Regions from separate parts of the Bradyrhizobium sp. WYCCWR15520 genome, predicted to be linked through region 2. Evidence: predicted binding sites of a transcription regulator. Region 2 holds the regulator's gene; each other region holds the start of a gene.
What was found. The regulator LexA, encoded in region 2, represses DNA repair genes until DNA is damaged. The targets are predictions, from matches to a motif close to TGTTCNNNNTGTGTTCNG.
Positions count from the first base shown of each region.

Region 1: uvrA (excinuclease ABC subunit UvrA) is a predicted target of LexA. The motif match lies at 1,933-1,950, and genes of this name have one in related genera.
Region 3: ruvC (crossover junction endodeoxyribonuclease RuvC) is a predicted target of LexA. The motif match lies at 2,306-2,323, and genes of this name have one in related genera.
Region 4: recA (recombinase RecA) is a predicted target of LexA. The motif match lies at 2,502-2,519, and genes of this name have one in related genera.

Region 1 is NZ_JBWBWM010000067.1:10,521-14,730, reverse strand. It holds gene uvrA (excinuclease ABC subunit UvrA) at 1-1,845, opposite strand, end outside; gene AC0QUY_RS39510 (outer membrane protein) at 2,109-2,768, opposite strand; gene AC0QUY_RS39505 (outer membrane protein) at 2,994-3,755, opposite strand.
Region 2 is NZ_JBWBWM010000001.1:89,812-94,021, reverse strand. It holds gene AC0QUY_RS00465 (ComEC/Rec2 family competence protein) at 1-991, shown strand, start outside; gene AC0QUY_RS00460 (hypothetical protein) at 999-1,235, opposite strand; gene AC0QUY_RS00455 (hypothetical protein) at 1,320-1,742, opposite strand; gene lexA (transcriptional repressor LexA) at 1,971-2,672, opposite strand; gene AC0QUY_RS00445 (molybdopterin molybdotransferase MoeA) at 2,880-4,091, opposite strand; gene AC0QUY_RS00440 (HAD family hydrolase) at 4,118-4,210, opposite strand, start outside.
Region 3 is NZ_JBWBWM010000014.1:81,498-85,707, forward strand. It holds gene AC0QUY_RS17575 (methyl-accepting chemotaxis protein) at 1-1,277, opposite strand, end outside; gene AC0QUY_RS17580 (YebC/PmpR family DNA-binding transcriptional regulator) at 1,480-2,226, shown strand; gene ruvC (crossover junction endodeoxyribonuclease RuvC) at 2,354-2,881, shown strand; gene ruvA (Holliday junction branch migration protein RuvA) at 3,018-3,635, shown strand; gene AC0QUY_RS17595 (cytidine deaminase) at 3,777-4,196, shown strand; gene ruvB (Holliday junction branch migration DNA helicase RuvB) at 4,193-4,210, shown strand, end outside.
Region 4 is NZ_JBWBWM010000007.1:201,333-205,542, forward strand. It holds gene AC0QUY_RS10550 (hypothetical protein) at 1-239, opposite strand, end outside; gene AC0QUY_RS10555 (hypothetical protein) at 185-1,186, opposite strand; gene recA (recombinase RecA) at 1,307-2,398, opposite strand; gene AC0QUY_RS10565 (hypothetical protein) at 2,972-3,154, shown strand.

The sequences.
Region 1 (4,210 bases), on a different contig from region 2:
GGGCGTGCCCTGTGCCACGATGTGGCCGCCATGCATGCCGGCGCCGGGGCCGATATCGAGCACGTAGTCGGCGAGGCGAATGGCGTCCTCGTCATGTTCGACCACGATCACGGTATTGCCGAGGTCGCGCAGCCGCTTCAGCGTCTCCAACAGCCGCGCATTGTCACGCTGGTGCAGGCCGATCGACGGCTCGTCCAGCACGTAGAGCACGCCGGTCAGTCCCGAGCCGATCTGGGAGGCCAGGCGGATGCGCTGGCTTTCGCCGCCGGACAGCGTGCCGGAGGATCGCGACAGCGTCAGATAATTCAGGCCGACATCGAGCAGGAAGGACAGCCGCTCGCGGATCTCCTTCAGCACGCGCGTGGCGATCTCGTTCTGTTGCGCATTCAGCGCGGCAGGCACGCTCTCGAACCATTCGCCGGCGCGCTTCACCGAGAGTTCGGAAATCTCGCCGATATGCTTGCCGCCGATCTTGACGCAGAGGGCCTCGGGCTTGAGCCGATGGCCGTTGCAGCCGGCGCAGGGGATGTCGGAGAAATACTTTGCCAGTTCCTCGCGCGCCCACTCGCTCTCGGTCTCGCGATAGCGCCGTTCGAGATTGGTGATGACGCCCTCGAACGGTTTCTTGGTGTCGTAGGAGCGAACGCCGTCCTCGTAGGAGAATTTGATCTCGTCGTCGCCGGAGCCGTGCAGCAGCGCTGCCTGCGTCTTCTTCGGCAGGTCCTTCCACTTGGTGTCGAGCGTGAACTTGTAGAATTTTCCAAGCGCGGTCAGCGTCTGGATGTAATAGGGCGAGGATGATTTGGCCCAGGGCGCGATGGCGCCCTTGCGTAGCGTCAGCTCCTTGTCGGGAATGACGAGGTCCTCGTCGATATGCTGCTCGACGCCGAGGCCGCCGCAGGCGGGGCAGGCGCCGTAGGGATTGTTGAACGAGAACAGCCGCGGCTCGATCTCCGGGATCGTGAAGCCGGAAACCGGGCAGGCGAATTTTTCCGAAAACAGAATTCGCTCCGGTCCACTCTTGTCGTGGATTTTTGCGGTCTTCTTGTCGGACTTCTTCTCTTCCGCCGCGCCCGCCGGGGCATCCGCATATTCGATCACGGCTAGGCCCTCAGCGAGCTTCAGCGCGGTCTCAAAACTTTCGGCGAGGCGCTGGCCGAGATCGGGACGGACCACGATGCGGTCGACCACCACATCGATGTCGTGCGGGAATTTCTTGTCGAGAACTGGCGCGTCCGAGAGCTCATAGAAGGTGCCGTCGATCTTGACGCGCTGAAAACCCTTTTTGAGCCATTCGGCGATCTCTTTCTTGTATTCGCCCTTGCGCCCGCGCACGACCGGCGCCAGCAGATAGAGGCGGGTGCCTTCGGGCAGCGCCAGCACGCGGTCGACCATCTGCGAGACGATCTGACTTTCGATCGGCAGGCCGGTGGCCGGCGAATAGGGCACGCCGACGCGCGCCCACAACAGGCGCATATAGTCGTAGATTTCGGTGACGGTGCCGACAGTGGAGCGCGGATTCTTCGACGTCGTCTTCTGCTCGATCGAGATCGCAGGCGAGAGGCCGTCGATCTGATCGACATCAGGCTTCTGCATCATCTCCAGAAACTGACGCGCGTAAGCCGAGAGCGATTCGACGTAGCGGCGCTGGCCTTCGGCATAGATGGTGTCGAAAGCGAGGGAGGATTTGCCGGAGCCGGAGAGGCCAGTGAACACGACCAGTTTGTCGCGGGGAATCTCGAGATCGACATTCTTGAGATTGTGCTCGCGCGCACCGCGAATCGTGATCGCACGCGATGCGGAGCCGGCGTTCTGTTGGCGCTTCGCCCTTAGCACTTCATCCATATCGGCATTTCCAGGCACGCTTGTCGCGCGCCGCGTTGGGCGCGCATTGCCGGAGCGAACCGGGATCAGGCGCCGATGAGTGAAAGTCGGAACATAGGAAGAACGGCAGGGAATATCCAGTGCCGCGCGCGAATCATCAACGGATTGTTTTGCGCCATCAACGTTTTGGCAGCAGCCGTCAGCAGCGCGAGCCGGAACTCAAAACAAGACGCCTCCGTTCCGGGTCTCGGAACGGAGGCGCGTGCAGCTTCAGTTGAGAAAGCTTAGAAGTGATAGTTCACGCCGACCTGAACGCTGTTCAGGTTGATCGTTCCGACCTGAACGCCGCCCGCGACGGCGTTGCCGAAGTAGGTGCCGCCTTCGAGGCTCTTATAGAGGTACTCGGCCTTGACCGACCATTTCGGTGCGAACATGACCTCAACACCGGCGCCGAGGGTCCAGCCCGAGTGGAAGCGATCGTCCGAGACGCTCACGCCGAGCGCGGTTGCGGTGAAGCGGTTGTCGGACCAGGCGTAGCCGCCGGTGCCGTAGACGAGGACCTGATCGAAGGCGTAGCCGACGCGGCCGCGAACGGTACCCATCGAGCGAATCGTGTAGTCGACCGAGGCGAGACCCCCGAAGAGGCCCACGTTCGCACCCACGTCAGCCCAAGCGGCGTCGGCTTCGAGACCGAGGACGACGTTGCCCATCTGCCAGTTGTAGCCGGCGGTGCCGCCAGCGAATCCGCCGCTCAGCGTGCCGATGCCCGACGAATTCTCCTGGGCGTAGCCGCCCATCGCGCCGAGGTAGAAGCCGGTCCAGTTATTGATCGCAATCGCGGCGGCGGGTGCCTTGGTGTAGGCCCGCGCGGGAAGATCGGCGGCGATCGCGGGCGCCATCCCAAACGCGATCAAACCGGTGGTGGTCAGCAGAATCTTTTTCACTTTCTTTTTCCTTTCGCGGCTCCAACGCAAACTTTCCTCAGCCGTCAATTTGAGGTTGCTCGCGCATATAGCTTGAAGTTCCCGCAAAAGGCTGTCGCCGAAAAACCACATCCGCGGCAAAAGTAGGTACTCTGCAACCGGCGCGGGTGTCGACGAACCCGCGGTACAACCAAACAAAAAGGCCGGCGCAAAGGCCGGCCTTTTCATCTTCGGTGAAGGCGTAGATCAGTACCTCGCAATCACCGGGCCACCCCACCGGTAGTTCACGCGAACGGTGACGAGATCGACGTCCTGGCGGATGCGGTCGCTGCCGAAGGCGAGGCCGCCCACGGTGGTGACGAAGTCGTGGGTGCGGTCCTGCATGAACAAGTGGTTATATTCAATGCCGGCCGACCAGTTGGGGGCAAAGCCGAATTCGATGCCCGCGCCGACCACGCCACCCCAGCGGGTGTCGTCACCGGTGTTGGCAATCACGACGCCCGAGGCAACATCGCGGATGCGGAAACGATCCGCCGTAACGGCCGCACCGCCCTTGAGGTAGAACAGAACGTTGTTGGCGGCGTAACCGACCTGGCCCGTGATCAGGCCGAACGCATCGATGCGCGACTCGTTGCGGAGCGTCGGATCGAACAGGCTCACATTGTCGCCCCTGAAGTCGGCCCAGTTGCCCTGGCCTTCAAGACCGAACACCCAGGTGCCAGCTTGCCAGCGATAACCGAGCTGACCGCCGGCGGTGCCTCCGGTTGCATCGTGGCAGCCTTCGTGGAAGGCCGGAACTACAGGACCCACGCCATCGTTGGTGAGATCCCAGCACTTGCGGCTGGAACCCCAGCCACCGTTTGCGCCGATGTAGAAGCCTGTCCAATCGTAGACCACGGCGACCGGTGCCGGCGGCGCCTTGGTGATGGGCCGCGCCCGCAGGTCGGCGGCCGCGGCAGGCGCAGCGAACGCGATGAGAGCAACCGTACCTAACAGAAACTTCTTCATCCTCTGATCTCCAGCTCTTGCCCGCTTCCCGTTGGTCCCGAAGCGTTGCCGTGATGACGCGAACGCCCGCGCCGATGGGTAATTCTATATCGCGACTCGCGCAAAAATGGCGTGTCCCGGATGCAACAGGCGAGAGCCAAGTTATATGCACAACACCATGATTATGCTGGTATAATTGGAACAACGGAGGGAACTTTTCGGGTTCCAAGTCGGCTTTCCGTGGGTTCCCGGGGTTCGCCTAGCGGTTGTAACGTCGCGGCCAGGCGCTGGGTGGGGTGTTGGCGGGAACAAAGCTGGAACATGCGGCCGGGCGATGCTATATGTGGATAACCGCCGGCTTGGCGAGGGATCGCCAAGTCAGCGGGGCCTGCGAGCGTATAGGGTCGGGTCGGATGTCCAAAAAGCGGACAGGCGACAGGCCAAGCGACAGGTCAAGAATTGAAGACGTCCGGCGA
Region 2 (4,210 bases):
AACCGCCCGCGCGGCGCTGTGGGGCGGCCGCGAGATCGCCATGCTGTTGCTGGCCTCGCTGGTGGCGGGGCTCGCGACCACGCCCTACGCCGCCTTCCACTTCCACCGGGTCACGCCCTATGGCGTGCTCGCCAATCTCGCGGCGATGCCGGTGGTGTCGGCGCTGGTGATGCCGGCAGGCCTGCTCGGCCTCGTCGCGATGCCATTCGGGTTCGATCGCCCGTTCTGGGCGATCATGGGCGTCGGCATCGACTGGATGATCGCGGTGACGCAATGGGTCGCAGCGCTGCCCGGCGCGGTCGGCCGGGTGCCGGCGTTCGGCATCGGCCCGCTGATCGCGGCGAGCCTCGGCATCATCCTGCTCGGCCTGTTGCGCACGCCGCTGCGCTGGTCGGGCGCGGCGCTGGTGCTGGCGGCGGCATTGTGGGCGGCGAGGGCGCCGCAGCCGGATATCCTGATCTCCGCCGACGGCCGCCATGTCGGCGTCCGCGGCCAGGATGGGAGGCTGCATCTGATGCACGCGGCCAAGGGGTCCCGGGACGTCTTCCTGCTGAAGGAGTGGCTGGCGGCGGATGCCGACGCGCGCACGGCAACCGATGCATCGCTCACGTCAGGCGTCTCCTGCGATGAATTCGGCTGCGTGATGCCGTCCGTCGGCGGCGGCCTGGTCGCGCAGGCGTTCAGGCCCGAGGCGCTGGCGGACGACTGCGAGCGCGCGGCGCTCATTGTGACCCTGCGGCAGGCGCCCGCTTCCTGCGCGGCTTCCGTGATCGATGCCGAGCGGCTGCGGCGGCAGGGCGCCATGACGCTGCGACGAGGCCGCGAGGGATTTGTCGTCGAGGCGGTGAAGCCGCGAGGGATCGACCGCCCCTGGTCGCCGGCCGTTGCCGACGCGGGAGAGGTCGACGCCAACGTTCTGGCCCCGCGCGTCGTGCCGCCTCGCGCCGTCGATGCGACGCCAGCCGAGGCGGACCTTCAGGCGGAAGAGTAGGCGGATTTCAATGCTCGTCGATTGGGGGGCTGGACGGATGGGCCGGTATCTCGAACGCGCCGAGGTGGAATTCCTCCGGCGCGTCGGGGGATGACGGCAGGTTGACCAGCGTGAAAGACGCTTCGGGGAATTGCTGCCAGATCGCGAGGTCTTCGGCCGTGATGGTGAGCCAGCCATATCTGAACATGTAACGTCCGGGCTCGGTGACGCGTCCAGCCCTTTGCCATGTGACTTTGTTGACCACCGGTTGCCCCCTCGGTGCCGAATTTTGAAAAACGCATCACCATGATCCGCCGGCCTGGACCGGCGGATCGCATCCACGTGGCGTCTATCCGGTCACGATCGAAGCGGCCGGACGTGCTTCCGTCACCTTCGGTGCGCGCTCGCCACCGGTCTGAACCACCGGCAATTGCAGCACGGTTGCGCGCTGGCCTTCGCAAAGCTGCGTCACCAGCACATGGCTTCCATCAGGAAATTCGATCGCGTCATGATGACGGTCGGCGACTTCGGGTTCGATCTGATTGAATTTGCCGACCCGCCAGTCGGTGGTTCGCGTCCAGATCCAGCGGTTGTCGTATTTGACGTCCTCGGCGAACGCCAGTTCGGTGCCGGGAAGCATGCAGACCGCCACTGCTGGTTCGCGTTCCGACGCAAAGCCGCGGGTCGATGTACCGCGGAACGTCGTGGTGATCAGCGTCTCGCCGACCTGGGCAGGCCGGGTAGCCACAGCATGCAGGCTATAGTCACACATCGGATGGCTCCCTCATTTGAGATAGCTGACCCGTGTCTTCAAGGAGGCACAGGCCCCTATCAGAGTGGACATGGCGCAGAGCCTTTTCTTTTTTCTGGGCAATTCTGCGACTGGCGCGCTGCGCCACATTCACAAACGCGCTAACGTGCCTTGGTTCCAATCGTTCAACAAAAAACCCCGGCGAAGGGCCGGGGCTCTTTTCCGTCATGTCCACGGACGGCACACCGGTCAGTATTTGCGGTAAAGGCCGATCAGCTTGCCCTGAATCCGGACCCGGTTCGGCGGCAGGATGCGGACTTCATAGGCGGCGTTGGCGGGCTCCAGCGCGATCGAGGCGCCGCGGCGGCGGAAGCGTTTTAGCGTAGCTTCCTCCTCGTCGATCAGTGCCACCACGATGTCGCCGGTGTCGGCGGTCTCGTTGCGCTGGATCAGCGCCATGTCGCCGTCGAGGATGCCGGCCTCGACCATGGAATCGCCGCGTACTTCGAGCGCGTAGTGCTCGCCGGAGCCGAGCATGTCGGGCGGCACGCTGATGGTGTGGCTGCGAGTCTGCAGCGCCTCGATCGGCGTACCGGCGGCGATCCGGCCCATCACGGGCACCGCGACCGGGCGATTGCCGTCATCCTCGGCGGCGGGCACGCTCACCGTGCGCTTGCCGAGCGTGCCTTCAATGACGCTCGGCGTGAAGCCGCGGCGGCCGTTGCCGGCAGCCGCAAGCTCCGGCAGCTTGATGACCTCGATGGCGCGGGCGCGGTTGGGCAGCCGGCGGATGAAGCCGCGCTCCTCCAGCGCCGTAATGAGGCGGTGGATTCCGGATTTCGAGCGCAGGTCGAGCGCGTCCTTCATTTCGTCGAAGGAGGGCGGTACGCCAGCCTCTTTCAGCCGTTCATTGATGAAACGCAGAAGTTCGTACTGTTTGCGCGTAAGCATCGCGAGCAATCCCCCGGTTGGCGTCGTCGTTTCGAATCTTCAGCGCTCGGATGGCGGGAGTCCCCAAATCCCAGGCAGAGACACCAGCAGTCGAAACAAATCATGAACGGACACTATATGTTCGATATGTGTTCCGCAACCACTTAATTTCAGGTGAACGCGTCAGGGTTTCTGTCCAAGACGTGTCTTGAGGCGCGTCTTGGGGCGTCATTCCGGCAGCCGCAGCAGCTCGCAAGGCGCCCCCTTGGCGGCCGCCGGCGCGAACGGCGGACGTATCACTAATGCCTGTGCCGCAGCGAGATTCCCCAATAGCGAAGAGTCCTGATGGTTCACCGGCACGGCGACCAGCGTGCCGTCTTCGCGCGCTTCGAGGCGTGCGCGTAGATAGTCCTCGCGCTGGTCGTTGGCGGCGAGGTCGCGGCCGAGCAGGGCGCTTTCTCTGACGTGATGAACGTGGTCGCGGCCCGACAATGCGCGAATCAGCGGCACCAGAAACAGGAAGCCGCAGACATAGGAGGAGACAGGATTGCCGGGCAGGCCGATCACCCGCATCGCGCCGAGCCGCCCGTGCATCATCGGCTTGCCCGGCCGCATCGCGATCCGCCAGAACGCCATGGCGACGCCCTCGGCCTCCAGCGAGTGCTTGACGAGGTCGTGGTCCCCGACCGAGGCGCCGCCCATGGTGATCAGGATGTCCGCGCCAGCCTCGCGGGCGCGGCGGATGCCTTGCGTGGTCGCGGCGACAGTGTCGGCGGCGATGCCGAGATCGACGACGTCGGCCCCCTCGGCCCGCGCCAGCGCCCGCAGGCCATAGCCGTTGGAATAGACGATCTGGCCAGGACCGGGGCTTGCCCCCGGCATCACCAGCTCGTCGCCGGTCGCGAGCACAGCGACCTTCGGGCGGCGTTGCACCGCTAGCTCCGGATAGTTCATGCCGGCGGCGAGCGACAGGTCGCGGTCAGAGAGGCGGCGTCTGCGTTTGAGCAGGACGTCACCCTCGCGAAAGTCGACGCCGGCGGCACGGATGTGCCGTCCCCGAACGGCGGCTTCCGTGATGGTGATATGATCGCCGTCGGCTGCCGTGTCTTCCTGGATGATGACGGCGTCGGCGCCGTCGGGGATCACGCCGCCGGTGAATATCCGTACCGCCTCGCCCTGGCCGACCTTGCGCTCGAACGGCCGGCCGGCGGCGACCTCGCCGATCACCTTCAGCCGCGCGCTGGCGTCGGCGGCATCAGCCGCACGCACCGCATAGCCGTCCATTGCCGACATCGCCAGCGGCGGCTGCGTCCGCCGCGCGGCGACGTCGCGGGCGAGGATGCGATGATGTGCGGCATCGAGGGCCACCATTTCTTCGGGCAGCGCTATAGCGCCGGCAAGGATCGCAGCAAGCGCATCGGCGACAGGCATCAAGGCCACGGGCAGACCTCCGTCAAATTCCAGCGCTAGATTCCAAGCGCAGTCAGTGCCCTGGCCACGTCATCCGTCGATGTCACGTGGATGGCAGAAAGGCCGCGCGCCCGCGCACCTTCGATATT
Region 3 (4,210 bases), on a different contig from region 2:
CCGGCTTCCATCGCGCGGGTAACCGCCTCGGTGTTGTCGTCCTGGATCGAAAACAGCTTGTCTTCGACCTTCTCGGTCAGCGCGGCATTCGTGCGCTCGAACCGCGCCTGCGTGCCGGCCTTCGCGCGCTCACTGACGCGAATGCGGCACGCGCCGACATCCTGCAGCGTCGCATCAAAACTCTGGCCCTGCGCCAGCCTGTCGGCATCGGGTCCGCTGACCAGGATGCCATCCATCGAAATCTCGTAAACCGGCGCCGATATCACGCCGCGTGGCGTCTGGATTTCGATCTTGAGGCTGCAGGGCAGCTTTTGCGGTTCGCGGCGCTCGGTGTGTCCGCCCTGACGCAGCAGCACGGCGCAGCGCGATTTGAGCTTCTGCGCGAACGCAGTAACGGCCCGTCCAGCCTTGGCGACGCTTTCGCCATGGGCCTCGGCTTCCTTGGTCGCGTGGTCGATTTCGCCGGCGCTGTCGCCGACCGAGGCGATGAAGGAGGAGGCGGAGGCTGCATTGTCGGCCATCTCGCCTGTGGTGGCGTTCTGCTCGGCGACCGCGCCGTTGACGTTCTCGAACACCGGGCGGATCGCCTCGATCGACTGCGTGATGCGATGCACGGCATCGACCGAGCCCGCAGCGTCGCGCTGCAGCGCCTCGATCTTCTTGGTGATTTCCTCGGTGGCGTTCTGGGTCTGCACCGCGAGCGCCTTCACCTCGGTGGCAACTACGGCGAAACCGCGTCCGGCCTCGCCGGCGCGCGCGGCCTCGATGGTGGAATTGAGCGCCAGCAGTGTGGTCTGCCGCGCGATCTGGGCAATCAGGTTGACGACGTTGCCGATCGCCGCCGATGATTCCCTGAGGCGATCGACATTAACGCTGGCTTCGCGGGCGGCCTCGCTGGCCTGATCGGCGAGCTTGCCGGCGTCGCGCACCTGGGAGCCGATTCCCTGCGCCGACTGGGTGAACTTGTCGGCGGCGTGCGAAAAGGTCGTCGCCGTGCCCTGTGCGGCGCTGGTGCGGTCGGTCAGGGCATTGGTGCGCTGGCGGATGGTCGAGAGAGTCGCAGCCGTCGCCTCGGCGCCGCCGGCGACCGAATTGGCCGCGCGCTCGAGCTGGCGGATCATCGCGCCGAGTTCGAGCTCCAGCAGTTCGAGGATCGCCTTGGCCGAATCGCCATCGCCGGAAGCGATTTCCGCCGGGGTCGAAGCCGTCTGGGCCTTGGGCTGGACGGCAGGTGCGACCGGTCCCGGGGCCTGCTTTTTGAACAATCCGAAGGCCATGACGTCTCTTAAAAATTGAGGATCGGTGCGAAATCCTCTCATCCGAGCATGAAGTCATGGTTAACAACTGCCTGATATTTCGTCGCGCGGCAGTACTTACATACCCGATGGGGTCGTAAATCTTTGATTTCGGCCGATTCTGGGCCTATAAGGCCGCGCTTCAAGCCCCCACATCCTTCCGGACGAATCCAAGAGACCTCGCATGGCCGGCCATTCCCAATTCAAGAACATCATGCACCGCAAGGGCCGGCAGGATGCCCAGAAGTCAAAACTGTTCGGCAAGCTGGCGCGCGAAATCACGGTCGCGGCCAAGCTCGGGACCCCGGACCCGGCCATGAATCCCCGGCTGCGCGCGGCCGTGATCGCGGCGCGCCAGGAGAACATGCCAAAGGACAATATCGAGCGCGCCATCAAGAAGGCGACTGGCGGCGAAAGCGAGAGCTATGACGAAATCCGCTACGAGGGCTATGGCCCCGGCGGCGTGGCCGTGATCGTCGAGGCGCTGACCGATAACCGCAACCGCGCCGCCTCCGACATCCGCTCCTACTTCACCAAGTCCGGCGGCAATCTCGGCGAAACCGGCTCGGTCGCCTTCATGTTCGACCGCACCGGCATCATCGAATATGACGCCAGCGTCGCCTCCGACGACGCCATGCTGGAAGCCGCGATCGAAGCCGGCGCCGATGACGTCGCATCCAGCGAAAGCGGCCACGAGATCTACGCCTCGCAGGAAACCTTTCGCGAAGTGGCAAAAGCGCTGGAAGCCAAGTTCGGCGAAGCCCGCAAGGCGGCGCTGACCTGGAAGCCGCAGAACACGGTGTCGGTCGACGATGAGACCGGCGAGAAGCTGTTGAAGCTGATGGACCTCCTCAACGAGCACGACGACGTCCAGAACGTCTACGCCAATTTCGAGATCTCCGACGGCCTCGTCGCCAAGATGGGCGGGTAGGGACGAACGCGTCGGCTGCGACCCGCCTGCGCGGGGATGACGTGCGGAGTGAGGAGCTGGTCCCAGGGCAGGGGATTTCCGTTCTCTTTATGTTTCGTTCACCTGGCTCTGGCGTTATCACTACGCCATGACACTCCCACCGATTCGCCAACCCGTCCGGATCATCGGTATCGACCCCGGCCTGCGCCGCACCGGCTGGGGCGTGATCGAGACCGAGGGCAACCGCCTGGTCTTCATCGGCTGCGGCTCGGTCGAGCCGCCGGACGATCTGCCGCTGGCCAGCCGCCTGCTCGCGATCCATGAGGGGCTCGCCACAGTCCTCGGCGATTTCCGCCCCGCCGAGGCCGCGGTCGAACAGACCTTCGTCAACAAGGACGGCGTCGCGACGCTGAAACTCGGGCAGGCCCGCGGCGTCGCCATGCTGGCGCCCGCGATGTTCGGTATTGCCGTTGCGGAATATGCGCCCAATCAGGTGAAGAAGACCGTGGTCGGCGCCGGACACGCCGACAAGAACCAGATCGCCGTGATGCTGAAAATTTTGCTGCCGAAGGCCGAACCGAAATCCGCCGACGCTGCGGACGCGCTGGCGATTGCGATCACGCACGCGCATCACCGCCAGGGCGCGGCGCTGCGGCTGAAGGTGGCGAGCCTATGATCGGTCGATACATCTCCAACCCGTCATGCCCGGCCTTGTGCCGGGCATCCACGTCTTTTGTCGTCGATGCCGGAGACGTGGATGGCCGCGACAAGCCCGGCCATGACGAAATCTCCATCGTCTGCGGGTCACCAGCATGATCGGTAAACTCAAGGGCCTGATCGATTCCTACGGCGAGGATTTTGTCATCCTCGATGTCGGCGGCGTTGGCTATCAGGTGCATTGCTCCTCGCGCACGCTGCAGGCGCTGCCGTCGCCCGGCGAGGCCGCGGTACTGTCGATCGAGACCTATGTCCGCGAGGATCAAATAAAGCTGTTCGGCTTCCGCACCGACACCGAGCGCGAATGGTTTCGCTTGCTGCAGACCGTGCAGGGCGTCGGCGCCAAGGTCGCGCTTGCGGTGCTTGGCACCTTGCCGCCGTCCGAACTAGCCAATGCGATTGCGCTGCGCGACAAGGCTGCGGTGTCGCGCACGCCGGGCGTCGGCCCGAAAGTCGCCGAGCGCATCGTCTCGGAGTTGAAGGACAAGGCGCCCGCGTTTGCCAATGTCGACCCGGCCGTGGTGCATCTCGCCGGCGCCATCGACAACGACCGCGCGCCGCGCCCGGTCACCGATGCGATCTCGGCGCTGGTCAATCTCGGCTACGGCCAGCCGCAGGCGGCCGCCGCCATTGCCGCCGCCTCGCGCAGTGCGGGCGAGAATGCCGAGACCGCGCAGCTTATCCGGCTGGGCCTGAAGGAATTGGCGAAATGAGCGTTGAGGCCGTAGGGTGGGCAAAGCGAAGCGTGCCCACCATTTAATGTATTAACCGGATGGTGGGCACGGCGCGAGACCTGCCTTTGCCAGCCCACGATCTACGATCGCCACTGACCGACGAAGGAATGCATTTCCGCCATGTTGAGCGAAAAGGACAAAGAACTGATCGCCGCCGCGACTGACGCGATCAGCCGGCGTTATCGCAACGACTGGCAGGAGGTCGGCGCTGCGCTGCGCACCCGCGACGGCCGCATCGTCACCGGCGTGAATATCGACGCCTATATCGGCCGCATCGCCGTCTGTGCCGAAGCAATTGCCATCGGCCGCGCCATCACCGAAACCGGCGATCGCGGCATCGAGACCATCGTCGCCGTGCGCCATCCCAAGCCGGACGAGCGCGGCAGTATCGCCGTGGTATCGCCCTGCGGCATCTGCCGCGAGCTGATCCACGATTACGACACCAAGGCGCAGGTCATCGTTCCCGACAATGGCCGCGAGCCGAAGGTCGTCACCATCGACGAGCTTTTGCCCAACAAGTACCGCAGGGGCAACGAGTGAACACCCCCTCCCGC
Region 4 (4,210 bases), on a different contig from region 2:
AGAGAATAGAGCCAATTCGAGTCCGGCCCTTGCGTTGTCTTTGCCTCCAAAAATGCTGCAAGCTCCGCATCGGAACGCGGCGCCCCCCAAACCATCCGAAGCTCGATGGCGACAGCCAGATCGGCAAGAGCGGCCGATACAACGCAGGCCGCACTTGAGGAATCTGCCGTCAGGACCAGACGCGTCATGGTGCGACTTGCCTGCGGGAGGGCGCGACCAGCGCCGGATTCCAGCGCCACAGAGTATCGTTGGTCAGTCTCGTGCCGCCCCACCAACGGTCGATCGGGTTGTGCCGGCTGAAGTCTTCCTCGTGCGCGAGGACCGCCTTGCCGAATTCGGTGATCGAGAGCCGGCTACGTAGGTAAGCAGGATGCCGGTCCCGCAAATTCTTGCGGTCGAGCGTGCGCAGTTCCTCGTCGAGGCCTGCCACGGCAGGGCGCGGGCCAAACGCAAGCCCATCCAGCAAATAGCCGTATTCCCACTCGCCGAAGATGCGCGTTTGCCGCAGTTGGTAGAGATGGAAGAGCGCATTTGTGAGCGAGTACCCTCGCGCGATCAACTCGAGCATCCGCATTTCCGAGGCGCCAAGCCCTGTCGAACCTGACGGCAGTTCTTCGAGCAGATCGATCAGGACAGGTTTGAGCAGCGGCAACGCGCTCAAATCCCTTCTGAGCAAATCGAAGCAGGCAACCGGCGTGGGCGATCGCCAAGCCTGCCAGGCCGCGCTCGCCGTCGCCAACTCCCTTTCCGTGACGTCAACAGCCGGCGGGTCCCACCGGCCGAACGTCTCAAGCTCCCTCATATCCAGATCGACGAGACGCAGCTTCAACCTGCCAACGATTTCCGGATAGGAGCGGAAGTAATCAAGCAGCCAGATCAGTTTCAGCTGCGCGCTCGGTCGCACGTCGAACCACAATTCGACGGCTTCGTATTGCTCGCAGAATTCGGCCAGGCTCGCATCAGGGTGCGTCCTGTTTTCGCTCTGTTTCCGGTGGACGCCCCAGTCCGACCAGTGTGTGCCTTCGTCGTGGCTTGCGAGACGCGGACCAAGATGGGCTGCGAGTTCATCCGATGAGGGCTGCGGTCCCCAGACAAAGTCGAAAAAGGCTAGATCCAGCAGGAGGTCCGCGAAGTCATTCTTTATAAAGTCCGGCGTCAACCAGCCGGTCAGGACCAGAGGCTTCATTGCACTCTCCGATGATACCTACCCACCAAACAAAACGGGCGCTGAAGACGTCGGCAACTCAACGTCTACAGCACCCGTCTGTCACGTTTCAGGCCTTAACCCCTGAAGCGTTTCTGAAGCTTATTCGTCGTCCGCCGGCTCCTCGCCATCGGCGTCGCGCTCGGCCGGGCCGGCCAGAATCTGCTCGGCGATCAGGCCGGAGTTCTGGCGGATCGCCAGCTCGATCTTGGCGACCATGTCGGGATTGGCCTTGAGGAAGGCTTTGGCGTTCTCGCGTCCCTGCCCGAGCCTCTGGCTGTCATAGGAGAACCAGGCGCCGGACTTTTCGACGATGCCGGCCTTGACGCCGAGATCGAGGATCTCGCCCATCTTGGAGACGCCCTCGCCATACATGATGTCGAATTCGACCTGCTTGAAGGGCGGCGCCAGCTTGTTCTTCACCACCTTGACGCGGGTGGTGTTACCAACGACTTCGTCGCGCTCCTTGATCGCGCCGATGCGGCGGATGTCGAGGCGGACGGAGGCATAAAATTTCAAGGCGTTGCCGCCGGTGGTGGTTTCCGGCGAGCCATACATCACACCGATCTTCATGCGGATCTGGTTGATGAAGATCACCATGGTGTTGGACTTGTTGATCGAGGCGGTGAGCTTGCGCAGAGCCTGGCTCATCAGCCGCGCCTGCAGGCCGGGCAGCGCATCGCCCATCTCGCCCTCGAGCTCGGCCTTCGGCACCAGCGCCGCCACCGAATCGACCACCAGCACGTCGATCGCGCCCGAGCGCACCAGCGTGTCGCAGATTTCCAGCGCCTGCTCACCAGTGTCGGGCTGCGAGATCAGGAGTTCGTCGATGTTGACGCCGAGCTTGCGGGCATAGACCGGATCGAGCGCGTGTTCGGCGTCGATGAAGGCGCAGATGCCGCCCTTCTTCTGCCCTTCCGCCACGGTGTGCAGCGCCAGCGTGGTCTTGCCTGACGATTCCGGCCCGTAGATTTCGACCACCCGCCCCTTCGGCAGGCCGCCGACGCCGAGCGCGATGTCCAGCCCGAGCGAGCCCGAGGACACCGTCTCGACGTCCATCGAACGGTCGTTCTTGCCCAGCTTCATCACCGAGCCCTTGCCGAACTGGCGCTCGATCTGGGAGAGCGCGGCGGACAGGGCCTTGGTCTTATCCATGGAGGATCCTTCAACGATACGCAGGGCAGTGGCGGACATAATACGTGCTCCTTATGGCGGGGATTCGCGAGCGGGACAAACGGCAGCGAGAGGCTTTTTGGATTCGATTTCGTCTAGGGATTTTTGTACCACGTTTGTTCTATGTTCGCAATATGTTCTTTTTCGTGTTGGGACACTGGCCTGTTTCGACCCTGGCCTAAGTTGAAAATCACAGTGGCCTAATTTGAGCTGTTAATGATTTCGCGATGTGAGCTGTATTGATCAGTATATCGGCTGCCGGACATGCCAGATTGCCCCGATCACCGCGCAGCCCTCGGCTTCTATCGGTGATGAGAATGCCCGATTGCGCTCCCGCCTTCCTCTATGGAACGGAGCAGCCCTATGCAGCAGCGACGCCGCTACACACGACCTGAAACCACCCTAGAGCAACGTCTTGCCGACGAGGCCTGCCGCCTGCGCGAGCAAGCCAGATTGCTCCCGCCCGGCGAGGTTCGGGAGGCCACAATCCGCAAGGCGCGACAAGCCGAAACCGGATCGCACTTGAGCGAGTGGCTGCGATCTCCCGGCCTGAAGGCTCCGAGCTAAATGCACACATTCAGCGATAGCTACACCTTGGGCAAGTTCACCCCTCCCTCATACGCGAGCTGGCTTGCCGAACTTCGCACCCTGTTTCCTGTGCCGGATGAATTCCTTCTAGCGGATACGATCTTCAGTTTCCCGAACGCATTCAAGGACGGAAAGACGCCGCAACAGGCTTACGAGGCGTTCGATATTTTCGTCAGCGCGGAGGCTTGAACTTGAGCGACAACGGGCCGTAGGCCGCCTGACGGGCCAAATTAGGACAGCACCATAAGGCACTGGCCTGTTTCCGACCCCAGTCGCCTAGTTTGAAATTCACCGTGGCCTGATTTGGATTGTTCACTTCGGAACCGACGGCCGGGCATCTGCATGTTAGGATCGGAAGTGCAAACCCTACGGTTAGGACCCGTAAGCACGAGGTTGTGTCATGCAGCGTCGCCGATCTCTTCCCCACACGTTCGAGGAAAATATCGCAGCCGAGAAGGCGAAGCTGGAAGCCCAAATTGCCCAGCTCAAACCTGGTCCTCAGAGGGACGGGCTGCTCCAGAAGATCAGACAGCTAGAAACTGCCTCCCACATCAACGAATGGCTTTCCTCGCCGGGACTTCAACCGCCAGAACCAGCCTAGAAAGAAGTAAGGCCGCCTCAGTTGGCGGCCTCTTTCGTTTAGGGCAGCACGGCAATTGCGGCTGCCGTCCGTATTCCGAGGCCCTGTCCTAGTCTAAAGTTAGCGGTGTCCCAACTCGCGTTGTGCATACAAGTGGACAGAAGGGCCGCCTCAGCACCGGCGTGATGACCTGCTCCGGCCAGCAAAGAAATAGCTGCCTGGGCCGCATTGGCCGGCGACCTCTCTTGAGCAAACCCTGGTCCGCCTGCGCGCAAAAATGAAAGGGCCGCCTCGCAGGCGGCCCCCAGCCGGTACAAATTGGTTCGGGATGAAAAGCAGCCCCGGCGACAGCCACCATAGGGCTTTCGACGCGCCTTGGGGATTCCGTAACACCACGGTGTTTTCGTACCCGAACCCTAGGAGCGCCGTGGTTGCGTTTCGCGGCATACTCACCCAAGCGAACGCTGCATCTTTCCGGCCGCCCGGCCCCCCAACTACGCAAACATACGGAAGTGACCCGGCGCGGGAGGACCGGCATATTTCCCGCCCATGGGCCGACATATCCTGTTCAAATGTCCACGGCTGGGCACGAACGTTCAGCATTGGCTTCCGGCGACCGCCCCGGAGGACGGGCCCAATTCGTATGTTTCCGTCCTCTGTCTGGC